Regions from separate parts of the Zoogloea sp. GDB6 genome, predicted to be linked through region 1. Evidence: riboswitches for the same ligand, from Rfam matches in the RefSeq annotation. Region 1 holds a riboswitch; the other holds the start of a gene.
What was found. Region 1 has a riboswitch for S-adenosylhomocysteine ahead of metH (methionine synthase). Riboswitches for the same ligand answer to the same signal wherever they lie in the genome.

Region 1 (6,707 bases):
AGGCATCGGCGGCCTCCATCAGGGTGTCGGTCAGCTGCAAGCGCCGGGCGCGCAGCAGCAGCGGCGTGATCAGCGTCATCCCCAGCACCAGCCACACGTATTCCTGATGCTGCACCCAGAACAGCGGGCGGCGGTCGAGCAGGATGTCGCGCAGCGTGCCGCCGCCGAAGGCGCTGACGAAGGTCACCGAGAACACGCCGATGACGTCCATGCGCTTGCGCGTGGCCTCGATGAGGCCCGACAGCGCAAAGGCGATGGTCGCGGCGATTTCGATGGCGGTAAGGAGGAGTTCGATCTTCATGGTGGAAACGGGGCGTCTGTACCGGCCCCCTGAAAAGCGCGGAGGGCGGCCGCAGCCGCCCTCCAATCTAGACCGTTTTACACGGCCGGCGTATTACAGCAGCGGCGCCAGCCACTTGCGGGCTTCGTCCACCGTCATGCCGGTGCGCGCGGCCCAGTCGGCCAGCTGGTCCTGGCCGATCTTGCTGACTGCGAAGTAGTGGCTGTCCGGGTGGGCGAAGTAGAAGCCACTGACCGCCGCTGCCGGCGTCATCGCGAAGCTCTCGGTGAGCCCCATGCCGGTGTTGGCCGGGGCGTCGAGCAGCGTGAACAGGTCGCCCTTGACGGTGTGGTCCGGGCAGGCCGGGTAGCCCGGCGCCGGACGGATGCCGCGGTAGGCTTCCTTGATCAGCTCGTCGCAGCTCAGCGTCTCGGCCGGCGCGTAGGCCCACAGCTCCTTGCGCACCTTGGCGTGCAGCCATTCAGCGGCGGCTTCGGCGAAGCGGTCGGCCAGCGCCTTCAGCATGATCGCGTGGTAGTCGTCGTGGGTGCGCTCGTAGGCGGCCAGGCGGCCCTCGATGCCGAGGCCGGCGGTCACCGCGAAGGCTCCCACGTAGTCGGCCACGCCGCTGTCCTTGCCGGCCACGAAGTCGGCCAGGCAGTAGTTCGGCTTGCCGGCCGGGCGCTCGTGCTGCTGGCGCAGGCCGCGCCACGTCATCTGCACCTGGCTGCGGGATTCGTCGGCGTAGATCTCGATGTCGTCGCCCACCGCATTGGCGGGGAACAGGCCGACCACCGCGCGGGCCTTGACCCACGGGTTGGTGTCCTGCTCGGCGACCATGCGGGCCAGCATCACCTCGGCGTCGGACTTCAGCTCGCGGGCGGTCTCGCCGACGATGTCGTCGTGGAGGATCTTCGGGTAGCTGCCGGCCAGGTCCCAGGTCTGGAAGAACGGGCCCCAGTCGATGTAATCCACCAGCTCGGCCAGGTCGATGTCGAAGGCCTGCACGCCCAGCTGGGCCGGCGCCGGCGGCACGTAGGCCGCATCGCCGTTCCACTTGAACGCATTGGCGCGGGCCTCGGCCAGCGTGACCATCGCGACGCCCTTCTTGCCGGCGTGCTGGGCGCGGATCTTCTCGTAGTCGGCGGCCACCTCGGCGGCGTAACCGGCGCTCTGCGCCTCGGACAGCAGGCTGGTGACCACGCCGACAGCGCGGGAGGCGTCCGGCACGTAGATCACCGGCTGGTCGTAGTGCGGGGCGATCTTGATCGCCGTGTGGGCGCGGCTGGTGGTGGCGCCGCCGATCAGCAGCGGCACGTCGAAGCCCTGGCGCTTCATCTCGGACGCCACGTGACTCATCTCTTCCAGCGACGGCGTGATCAGGCCGGACAGGCCGATAGCCTGGGCGCCGTGCTCCTTCGCCGCGGCGAGGATCTTGTCGCAGGGCACCATCACGCCCAGGTCGACGATGTCGTAGCCGTTGCAGCCGAGCACCACGCCGACGATGTTCTTGCCGATGTCGTGCACGTCGCCCTTCACGGTGGCGATGACGATCTTGCCCTTACTGCGGGCGCCGGTACGGGCCTTTTCCTCTTCGATGTAGGGGATCAGGTGGGCCACCGCCTGCTTCATCACGCGGGCCGACTTGACCACCTGGGGCAGGAACATCTTGCCGGCTCCGAACAGGTCGCCGACCACGTTCATGCCGACCATCAACGGGCCTTCGATCACTGCGAGGGGCGGCTTACCTTCGGCAGCCAGCTTGGCGCGCACTTCCTCGGTATCGGCAACGACGAAGTCGGTGATGCCCTTCACCAGCGCATGGGACAGGCGCGCCTCGACAGGCTGCTCGCGCCACGACAGGTCGGGGCCGGAATCCTTGGCCTTGCCTTCCTTGACGGTCTGCGCGAACTCAACCAGCGCCTCGCCGGCGCCCGGATGGCGATTGAGCACCACGTCCTCGACCTTGGCGCGCAGCTCCGCCTCCAGATCGTCGTAGACGCCGAGCATGCCGGCATTGACGATGCCCATGCTCATGCCGGCCTTGATGGCGTGGTACAGGAACACCGTATGGATCGCCTCGCGCACCGGGTCGTTGCCGCGGAAGCTGAAGCTCACGTTGGAAACGCCACCGCTGATCTTGGCGTAGGGCAGATGCTCCCGGATCCACGCCACGGCCTGGATGAAGTCCACCGCGTAGTTGTCGTGCTCCTCGATGCCGGTGGCGATGGCAAAGATGTTCGGGTCGAAGATGATGTCTTCCGGCGGGAAACCAATGCCGGTCAGCAGTTCGTAGGCCTTGGCGCAGATCTCGGTCTTGCGGGCGAAGGTGTCGGCCTGGCCCTTCTCGTCAAAGGCCATCACGATCACCGCCGCGCCGTACTGGCGGCACAGGCGCGCCTGGCGCAGGAACTCGGCCTCGCCCTCCTTCATGGAGATGGAGTTGACCACGCCCTTGCCCTGGATGCACTTCAGGCCGGCCTCGATGACGCTCCACTTGGAGGAGTCGAGCATGATCGGCACGCGGGAGATGTCCGGCTCGGAGGCGATCAGCTTGAGGAACTTCTCCATCGCGGCCAGCGAATCGAGCATGGCCTCGTCCATGTTGATGTCGATGACCTGGGCGCCGTTTTCAACCTGCTGGCGGGCCACCGCCAGCGCGTCGTCGAAGCGACCTTCGAGAATCATGCGGGCGAAGGCGCGGGAGCCGGTGACGTTGGTGCGCTCGCCGACGTTCACGAACAGCGATTCCGGACCGACGTTGAAGGGCTCCAGGCCCGACAGGCGCAGCTTCTTCTCGATGTGCGGGATGCTGCGCGGGGTGACCAGCGCGACCGCCTCGGCAATCGCCTTGATGTGCGCCGGCGAGGTGCCGCAGCAGCCGCCGACGATGTTCACCAGGCCGGAGCGGGCCCATTCGACGATCTCGGAGGCCAACTGCTCCGGCGTCTCGTCGTAGCCGGTGGGCGACAGCGGATTGGGCAGGCCGGCGTTGGGGTGGGCGGAGACGAAGGTGTCGCAGACAGTGGACAGTTCATCCACGTACTGGCGCAGCTCCTTGGCGCCCAGCGCGCAGTTGAGGCCGAAGCTGATCGGCTGGGCGTGGCTGAGAGAGTTCCAGAAGGCCTCGGCGGTCTGACCGGACAGGGTGCGACCAGAGGCGTCGGTGATGGTGCCGGAGATCATCACCGGCACACGCTGCTTGATGTCGGCGAACAGCTTCTCGACGGCGAACACCGCCGCCTTGGCGTTGAGCGTATCGAAGATAGTCTCGATCAGCAGGATGTCGGCGCCGCCCTCGAGCAGGCCCTTGGCCGAGTCGTAGTAGTCATCGACCAGCGCATCGAAGCTGATGTTGCGGAAGCCCGGATCGTTCACGTCCGGCGAGATCGACAGGGTGCGCGACGTGGGGCCGACCACGCCGGCGCAGAAGCGCGGCTTGGCCGGGTTGGCGGCGGTGAATTCGTCACACAGCTCACGCACCAGGCGGGCGCCCTCCACGTTCAGCTCGTAGGCCACGTCGCCCAGCCCGTACTCGGCCTGGGACACGCGGGTGGCGTTGAAGGTGCAGGTCTCGATGATGTCCGCGCCGGCCTCCAGGTAGGCCCGGTGGATGCCGCCGACCACGTCCGGGCGGGTCAGCACCAGCAGGTCGTTATTGCCCTTCAGGTCCTTGGGATGATCGGCGAAGCGCTGGCCGCGGTAGTCGGCCTCACCGAGCTTGTGCTGCTGGATCATCGTGCCCATCGCCCCGTCGAGGATCAGGATGCGATGGGTCAGGGCGGACTGGAGTTCGGCGGTGCGGTCGGCTTGCATGGATCTACCTCGGTACGGATTTGTCAGCCGGGAGGGACGCGCGCTGCAGCGGCACAAAAGCGAACAGCGCGGCAAACCCGGCTGGAAGGTTTGCGAGCGCCGTTGATGATTGCCGAGCCTGGCCCACGGGTTTCGCAGGTCGCAACGCTCCTCGGCAAGGGGCGGATTTTACGGGGTTTTCAGTCCATCTGCCAAGATCGGGCAGCGTTCAGGCGTCGACCGCGGCGAGCAATTCGCGGGCGTCATCCCGCCACCAGCCGAGAGCCGCGTAGAAGCCTTCCCACACGCAGCCGTTGCAGCCACGTCCGCAGCAGGTGGTCGGCGCTGGTGGCGGATTGCGATGTGCCAGCCCGGCCGCGTCCAGCAGGCCACGGATAGCGGCAATCTGCGCCTCGGCCTCGGCAAGGTCGGCGGGACGAGAGGTGAAGGGATCGACAAACGCAGTCATGGCGGCAGCTCCAGCAGCGGGGGCCGCGACGATAACACGGCCCAATGCAGGGATGCAGCGGACACTTTTGAACGCTCGGCCTAATGCGACGGGAGGATAATGACGTCATGTCCGCCCCACTCCCGCCCTGGCTCGAAGCCTTCCGCGCCCAGCTCGGCGCAGAGCTCGTCGAAACCCATATCTCCTGGCTGCTGCTGGCCGACGGCTTCGCATGGAAGCTGAAGAAGCCGATCACCCTGCCCTTCCTCGACTACGGTTCCGCGGCGCGCCGGCACTTCTTCTGCCAGGAGGAGCTGCGCCTCAACCGACGCTTCGCGCCCGAGCTCTACCTGGGCCTGGAGGCGGTCGGTGACAGCGGGGAATGGGCGGTCAAGATGCGCCGCTTCGCCGAGAGCCAGCGCCTCGACCACGTCTGTGCCCGCGGCGCGCTGACGCCGACGCACCTGTCGGCCCTCGCCCGCGTCGTGCATGCCTTCCACCGCGCCGCAGCAACGGCCCCCGCCGCCAGCCGCTTCGGCGAACCGGAGCAGATCCGCACGCCGGCCATCGACAACTTCACCGCCATCCGCGGCTTGCGGCCGGATGCGGCGCCACGCCTCGAGCGCCTGGAAGCGTGGACCGAGGCCGAGTTTGCGCGCATCGCCCCACGGATGGCGGCCCGCAAGGCCGCCGGCGGCATCCGCGAATGCCATGGCGACCTGCACCTGGGCAACCTGGTGCTGCTGCACGGCGAGGTGATCCCTTTCGACTGCATCGAATTCAATGACGACTTCCGCTGGATCGACGTGGCCTCCGAGCTGGCCTTCACCTATGTGGACCTGCTCGACCACCGCCGGCCCGACCTGGCCGTCTGGCTGCTCAATGAATGGCTGACCGAGTCCGGCGATTTCGACGCCGTGCCGGTGCTGCGCTTCTACGCGGTGTACAAGGCAATGGTCCGCGCCAAGGTGGCCGCTTTCGCCGGCCAGCCGGACACCACCGATGACTACCTGGCCCAGGCCGCACGCCTGACTGCACCTACGCGTCCGCGACTGGTGATCACCCACGGCCTGTCCGGCTCCGGAAAGAGCAGCCTCAGCGCCGAGTTGCTGCGCGCCGACCCCCACGCCGCCACGCTGCGCCTGCGCTCCGACGTGGAACGCAAGCGCCTGTACGGACTACCGCCGCTGGCCAGCAGCCGTTCCTGCGTGGCCGGCGGCATCTATACACCGGAAGCGACCCGCCGCACCTATGCGCGCCTGACCGAAGTGGCCGGCCAAATACTGGATGCCGGCTGGTCGGTAATCGTCGACGCGGCCTTCCTCCAGCGTGACGAGCGCAGATCCTTCGCCGAACTGGCCCAGCGGCATGGCGCCGATTTCGCGATTCTCGCCTGCACGGCGCCGCTTGACGAGCTGCGCAGCCGCTTGCGGGCCCGTCGCAACGACCCTTCCGAAGCCACCGTCGAAGTGCTCGAACGGCAGCTGGAGTGGATCGAGGAACTGGATACGGACGAACAGGCCCACGTCATCCCGCCGCCTCAGCGCAGGGAGCCGACGTAACGCTCGGTCGGGTGGGTGGAGTTGGGGCGCGATGAGCGCAGCCGCTCGAGGAGACCCCGGGCCACCCGATCATTGGCCGCGTCGCCATCGACCGATCTCTCTTCCAGCTCCATGGCGGCTGTCAGCCGCTCAGCCAGGTCGGTCAATTCGGCATTGCCGGCCTCCCCGGCCAGGCGCACGATCTCCCGCGCGTAGTCCTTGTTCACCCGCATGTATTCCACATCGGTGATACGGTTGCTGACCCTGCGCATCAGCAGGTGGATGCGGCCCATCAGGCCGTAAATGACGGTATCGGACTCCATAGCGATTCCTTTCCGGTTCCGTTGAAAATCAGTTGATCAGGCGTGGCTGATGGTTTCACCATGCTCGACGAGGTCGAGGCCTTCCGCCTCGGTACGCTCGTCCACCCGCAGGCCCACCAGGCGGTCGATGAGCTGCAGCACGCAAAAGGTGGCACCGCCGCTATAAACCAGGGTGGCGGCAATGCCCGCCAGCTGGGCCAGCAGGTTGCCCCGCACACCGCCGATGGCCGGTGAGGCCAGCCAGCCGGTCAGCAACGCACCGAGAATGCCGCCGACCCCGTGGATGCCGAAGGCGTCCAGCGCATCGTCGTAGCCGAGCA
Region 2 (6,707 bases), 1.2 Mb from region 1:
CCGCCCTCGGACTGATCATGACCGCCGTGGCGCCGAGCTACGACTTCTTCATGTACTACTTCACCCTCTTCATCACGCCGATGACGCTGCTGTCCGGCGTGTTCTTCCCGCAGAGCCAGCTGCCCGACGCGGTACGCCACATCGCCGACGCACTGCCCCTGAGCCATGCGGTCAGCCTCGCCCGCCCGCTGCTGCTCGGCCAGGTGCCGCAGAACATCGCGCTGCACGCCGGCGTGCTGGCCGCCGTCACCGTCGCGGCCTTCTGGCTGGCCCTGGCGCTGACGCGCCGCCGGCTGCTGAAATGAGAACCCCATGAGCACCACCGACGACACCCTGCTGGTCCTCACCAACCTGCCCGACGCCGCCGCAGCCAATACCCTCGCCGCGCTGCTGATCGAACGCCGCCTGGCCGCCTGCGTGAACATCCTGGCCCCGTGCACCTCGGTCTATCGCTGGCAGGGTGCCGTCGAAACGGCCAGCGAAGTGCCGCTGCTGATCAAGACCACCCGCGCCCGCTACGTCGAACTGCAGGCCGCGGTGCAGGAAGCCCATCCCTACGAACTTCCCGAGCTGATCGCAGTCCCTGTCACTGACGGTCTGCCCGGCTACCTGGCCTGGGTCGCCGCCGAAACGCAGGCGGCCACCTGAACGCCTCTGGCGCCTTCTACAGCCCGAGCGCCATTTCTTGATCCATTCGCGGGGCGGCCCGGCCGTGCTGCCCCTACACTGCCGGCCATGATCCGAATCCGTACCTTCCTGCTGCCCCTGCTGCTCTTCATTCTGTCCCTGCTCGGCAGCCTCGCCCACGCCGCCGAAGAGCCGCTGCCGGTCGAACAGGCCTTCCGCGTCTCCGCCCGCGCGGTGGACGACCACACCGTCGAAGTACGCTTCCAGATCGCCGACGGTTACTACCTGTATCGCCACCGCTTCAAGTTTCAGGCCGAAGGCGTGACCTTCGGCGAACCCGCCATCCCGCCCGGCAAGCCGAAGAAAGACGATGCCTTCGGGCAGGTGGAGATCTACCGCCACGAACTGGTCGTCCCGGTGCCCATCGTCGCCGGCAAGCCGCCCTTCGAGCTGGAAGTCAGCAGCCAGGGCTGCGCCGACATGGGCATCTGCTACCCGCCGCAGAAGCAGAGCTTCACCATCGCCGCAGCCGGCGCCGACGGCGGATCCGGCGGCTTCCTGGCCCGTGCGCTGGGCAAGGCCGAAACGCCCGCCGCCAGCGCAGCGCCGGCCTCGGCCGCTCCTGTGGCCGACAGCAGCCACGACGAATCCGGCCGCATCGCCCGCCTGCTGTCCGGCGGCAGCACCGCCACCATCCTGCTCAGCTTCTTCGGCTTCGGCCTGCTGCTGGCGCTGACGCCCTGCGTGTTCCCGATGATCCCGATCCTGTCCGGCATCATCGTCGGCCATGGCCATGCGATCACCAAGGGCCGCGCCTTCGGCCTGTCCAGCCTGTACGTGCTCGGCATGGCCCTCACCTACGCGGCCGCTGGCGTCGCCGCCGGGCTATCCGGCACGCTGCTGTCCGCCGCACTGCAAAACCCCTGGGTACTCGGCGCCTTCTCGCTGATCTTCATCGTGCTGGCCGGCTCCATGTTCGGCTTCTACGAACTGCAGCTCCCCATCGCGCTGCAGAGCCGCCTGTCCGACACCGTCAACCATCAGGGCGGCTCGCCCGGCGGCATCCTGCTGATGGGCGCCCTGTCCGCGCTGATCGTCGGCCCCTGCGTCGCCGCACCGCTGGCCGGCGCCCTGCTCTACATCGCCAAGACCGGCAACGCCGCGCTCGGCGGCGCCGCACTGTTCATCATGGCCCTCGGCATGGGTGCCCCGCTGCTGCTCGTCGGCGTACTGGCGCGCAGCGCGCTGCCCAAGCCCGGCCCGTGGATGGAAGGGGTCAAGCGCGCCTTCGGCGTGATGCTGCTGGGCGTCGCCATCTGGCTGGTCACGCCGGTGCTGCCGAGCGTCGTGCCGATGCTGGCCTGGGCCGGCCTGCTGGTGTTCTCGGCGATCTACCTGCACGCCCTTGATCCGCTGCCGCCCCATGCCAGCGGCTGGCAGCGTTTCTGGAAGGGTTTCGGCGTGCTCGCGCTGCTCGCCGGTGCGGCGCTGTTCATCGGCGCGATGGCCGGCTCCCGCGACCCGCTGCAGCCCCTCGCGATCCTGCGTGCCCAGGCCGCCGGAGCGCCCGCCGCAGCCGAAACCAGGTTCCAGCGCGTCGCCTCGGTGGAAGAGCTCGACCAAGTCATCAAGACCTCCACCCGCCCGGTGATGCTCGACTTCTATGCGGACTGGTGCATCTCCTGCAAGGAGATGGAGCGCTTCACCTTCGCCGACCCGGCCATCGCCAAACGCCTGGCCGGCTTCCAGCTCGTGCAGGCCGACGTCACCGCCAACAACGATGCCGACAAAGCCCTGCTCAAGCGCTTCAATCTGTTCGGCCCGCCCGGCATCATCTTCTTCAAGGCGGGCGGAGAAGAACGCCAGGATCTGCGCGTGGTCGGCTTCCAGGAAGCGGAGGTCTTTGGCAAGGTCCTCGACGCAGCGCTGTAGGAGCGCGGCAAAATTCTCAAGAAAATCAGCGTCGATCCGCTATAATCGCCCCCCTGAATCGAGGAGCGCTGCAAGACCGCCGGGTGCAAGGCCCGCCGTCCCAGGCTCGATGTCGGTGCCGCGAGGCTTTTCTCCGCGTCACCCGCAACCGCGCTCACCCGTCCATGCTTGTTTGCAAACCCGTGCCGGGCACGGGGAGACGCGGTGAGCCATCATCCCGAGCCACGCGTAGTCCCTTCCCGGCCACATGTTCGAGGAGTTCTCATGAACGCTGTGGCTGAAAAGTTCACCGATTTCGTTATTGCCGACCTGTCCCTGGCCGACTGGGGTCGCAAGGAAATCCGCATCGCCGAAACCGAAATGCCCGGCCTGATGGCCATCCGCGAGGAATTCGCCGCCAAGCAGCCGCTGAAGGGCGCGCGCATCACCGGCTCCCTGCACATGACCATCCAGACCGCGGTGCTGATCGAGACGCTGACCGCTCTCGGCGCCGAAGTGCGCTGGGCCTCGTGCAACATCTTCTCGACCCAGGACCACGCCGCCGCCGCGATCGCCGAAAAGGGCATCCCGGTGTTCGCCGTGAAGGGCGAATCCCTCACCGACTACTGGGACTACACCCACCGCATCTTCGAGTGGGCCGACGGCGGCTACAGCAACATGATCCTCGACGACGGCGGCGACGCGACGCTGCTGCTGCACCTGGGCGCCCGCGCCGAGCAGGATCTGTCGGTGCTGGACAACCCGGACAGCGAGGAAGCCGTGGTGCTGTTCGCCTCCATCAAGGCCAAGTTGCAACAGGATCCGACCTGGTACTCCACCCGCCTGGCGCAGGTGAAGGGCGTCACCGAGGAAACCACCACCGGCGTGCACCGCCTGTACCAGATGCACGCCAAGGGCGAGCTGAAGTTCCCGGCCATCAACGTCAATGACTCGGTCACCAAGTCCAAGTTCGACAACCTCTACGGCTGCCGCGAATCCCTGGTGGACGGCATCAAGCGCGCCACCGACGTGATGATCGCCGGCAAGATCGGCGTGGTGCTCGGCTACGGCGATGTGGGCAAGGGCTGTGCACAATCCCTGCGCGGCCTCGGCGCCACCGTGTGGGTCACCGAAATCGACCCGATCTGCGCGCTGCAGGCAGCGATGGAAGGCTTCCGCGTGGTCACGATGGAAGACGCCGCCTCCATGGGCGACATCTTCGTCACCACCACCGGCAACGTGGGCGTGATCACCCACGACCACATGAAGGCGATGAAGAACAACGCCATCGTCTGCAACATCGGCCACTTCGACTCCGAGATCGAAGTCGCCAGCCTGCGCCAGTACGAGTGGGAGAACATCAAGCCCCAGGTCGATCACATCATCTTCCCGGACGGCAAGCGCATCATCCTGCTGGCCGAAGGCCGCCTGGTTAACCTCGGCTGCGCCACCGGCCACCCGAGCTTCGTGATGAGCAACTCCTTCGCCAACCAGACCCTGGCCCAGATCGAGCTGTTCACCAAGCTCGAGCAGTACCCGGTCGGCGTCTACGTGCTGCCCAAGCATCTCGACGAGATGGTGGCCCGCCTGCACCTGAAGAAGATCGGTGCCAATCTCACCGTGCTCTCCCAGGCCCAGGCCGACTACATCGGCGTGCCCGTCGCCGGCCCCTACAAGGCCGAGCACTACCGCTACTAAGAGCTGGCCCCTGCCCGCCGACGCCCATGCGCCGGCGGGCCCACGAGGAAAATCCCGTGCCGAACAAGACTCCCTTCTCCATCGAATTCTTCCCGCCCCAGACCCTGGAAGGCGTCGAGAAGCTGCGCGCCACCCGTGCCCAGCTGGCCGTGCTGCAGCCCGAGTTCTTCTCGGTCACCTTCGGTGCCGGCGGCTCCACCCAGGCGCGCACCTTCGAAACGGTGTTCGAGATCCAGCGTGAAGGCCACCAGGCCGCGCCGCACCTGTCGTGCATCGGCTCCACCCGCGAGCACATCCGCGAGATCCTGCTGCGCTACAAGGACGAAGGCATCCGCCGCATCGTCGCCCTGCGTGGCGACCTGCCCTCCGGCGTCGGCGATCCGGGCGAACTGCGCTACGCCAACGAGCTGGTCGAGTTCATCCGCGCCGAGACCGGCGACCATTTCCGCATCGAAGTCGCCGCCTACCCGGAATACCACCCCCAGGCGCGCACGCCGCAGGACGACCTGCTGGCCTTCAAGCGCAAGGTGGATGCCGGTGCCGACTCGGCGATCACCCAGTACTTCTACAACCTCGACGCCTACCTGCACTTCCGCACCGAATGCGAGCGCCTCGGGGTCAACGTGCCCATCGTGCCGGGCATCATGCCGATCGTCTCGTTCTCCAAGCTGGCACGCTTCTCCGATGCCTGCGGCGCCGAGATCCCGCGCTGGATGCGCCGCAAGTTCGAAGCCTTCGGCGACGACTCGGAATCCATCAAGGCCTTCGGCCTCGACGTGGTCAGCGAGCTGTGCGCCAAGCTGATCGAAGCCGGCGCCCCCGGGCTGCACTTCTACAGCATGAACCAGGCCGGCCCCACCATCGCCCTGTGCGAACGGCTGGGCATCGGCCAGGTCAACAACAAGCAGGGCTGAGCGCCATGCGTGATCCCTACGAAGTCCTCGGCGTCGCGCCGAGCGCCTCGGCGGAAGTCATCAAGACCGCCTACCGCAAGGCGGCGCGCCTCTACCATCCGGACCGCAACCCCGATCCAGGCGCCGCAGCGCGCTTCCGCGACATCCAGACGGCCTATGATCTGCTCTCCGACGAGGCCAAGCGGCGCGACTACGACGCCCTGCGCCAGCGCAACCTCATCGACGACCCGCTGCAGGAGGCCACGTCCCTGTGGGCCTCGTACATTGAAAAGGTAATTTCTTGACCTCGTTTTACTTCGAAGACATTTTCGAGCGCTACGCCAGTGAAATCGACGACCTGCGCTCCGACTCGGAAGGCAAGGACGTGCTCAAGAAGCGCGTCCGCGAGAAACACAGTGAATTCCCCTTCCTGCTCTCGATGATCGACACCGCCCCCGAGATGGTGGCCTCCGCACTGCACGGCGCCTTCCGCTTCAGCGCGCCCAAGGCCCTGCACGCCGCCTCGCACACCGAGCCGGGCGACGGCAGCTTCCCCAACTGGGACGAACTCGCCGAATCCCTCGAACTCGCCCCGTGGGCCAAGCCGCTCGTCGAGCAGAGCCTCAAGCAGGCCGGCGGCAGCGATTTTCTCGTCACCGCCGCAGTGCTCGAATGGATGCTCGGCAGCGGCGCCATCGCCCGCGCTGCCGCCCCCAGCGCCAGTGATGAAGACGAAGACAGCGACGACCTCGGCGAAGCCGGGGAAGAGTGGCTGTCCGAACAGGGCTTCGACGCCGTCGACCGTTAATCGAAAGGTTTTCCCTCCATGTCTGAGCTTGTCATCAAGCAAACCCATGCCTTGATCCAGGCCGGCGAAATCGCCGAAGCCGAAGCCAATCTCGCCGTCATCGCCGAACAGGAAGGCGACCACGCCCTGGTGGCGGTGCTCGACGAGATGGCCCCCAAGGACGTGCTGGCCGTCATGCGCGAGTTCGACGCCAGCAAGGAATCGGTCATCAACCTGCTGGTCAGCCCCGAGCAGTTCGTCCAGGCCATCCTGCTCGAACGCCAGTACGGCGAGCCCCTCGAGAAGTACGTGCCGCGCCTGCGCAACACCATGAACGCCGTCATGCACCGCACCGGCCCGTCCTGCGCCGAGGTGCTGGACTGCCTCGCCGAGCACGACGAAGGCGTGCGCCTGCTGGCCGACTACTTCATCGACCACTACGACTCCCTGCTCGCCCTCGCCTTCCACGGCGTCTTCGAACAGGAGATCGATGCCGAAAAAGCCTTCGCGCCCAAGTCCGCCATCACCTGGGACGCCGAGCGTGTGGACGAACTCGACCAGGGCCTGGAGATCGGCGACGCCGTCGAGATGGTGCGCGTGCGCATGTCCCGCTCCGAAGTGGCCGACGGCGACTGGATGGAGACCGCCTGGGTGCTGCGCCACGAATTCCAGGACACCTTCGAACTGCTCGTCATCGAGATCCAGGACCGCCTCCAGCGCGCCGCCGAAGCCGCCCGCCTGCCGGCCGAATCCGAACCGGGCGTGCCGCGCCTGGAAGAAGACGACGAAGA

Region 2: another riboswitch for S-adenosylhomocysteine. It lies ahead of ahcY (adenosylhomocysteinase); the one in region 1 lies ahead of metH (methionine synthase).

What each region holds. Positions count from the first base shown of each region.
Region 1 covers NZ_CM161497.1:4,772,505-4,779,211, forward strand. The annotation lists gene AC1PQG_RS21825 (trimeric intracellular cation channel family protein) at 1-301, opposite strand, end outside; gene metH (methionine synthase) at 395-4,096, opposite strand; S-adenosyl-L-homocysteine riboswitch at 4,184-4,255, opposite strand; gene AC1PQG_RS21835 (oxidoreductase-like domain-containing protein) at 4,305-4,544, opposite strand; gene AC1PQG_RS21840 (bifunctional aminoglycoside phosphotransferase/ATP-binding protein) at 4,652-6,085, shown strand; gene AC1PQG_RS21845 (hypothetical protein) at 6,064-6,387, opposite strand; gene AC1PQG_RS21850 (ammonium transporter) at 6,424-6,707, opposite strand, start outside.
Region 2 covers NZ_CM161497.1:215,247-221,953, reverse strand. The annotation lists gene AC1PQG_RS01005 (ABC transporter permease) at 1-305, shown strand, start outside; gene cutA (divalent-cation tolerance protein CutA) at 313-648, shown strand; gene dsbD (protein-disulfide reductase DsbD) at 736-2,559, shown strand; S-adenosyl-L-homocysteine riboswitch at 2,614-2,722, shown strand; gene ahcY (adenosylhomocysteinase) at 2,824-4,236, shown strand; gene metF (methylenetetrahydrofolate reductase [NAD(P)H]) at 4,293-5,150, shown strand; gene AC1PQG_RS00980 (DnaJ domain-containing protein) at 5,156-5,434, shown strand; gene AC1PQG_RS00975 (hypothetical protein) at 5,431-5,937, shown strand; gene AC1PQG_RS00970 (hypothetical protein) at 5,956-6,707, shown strand, end outside.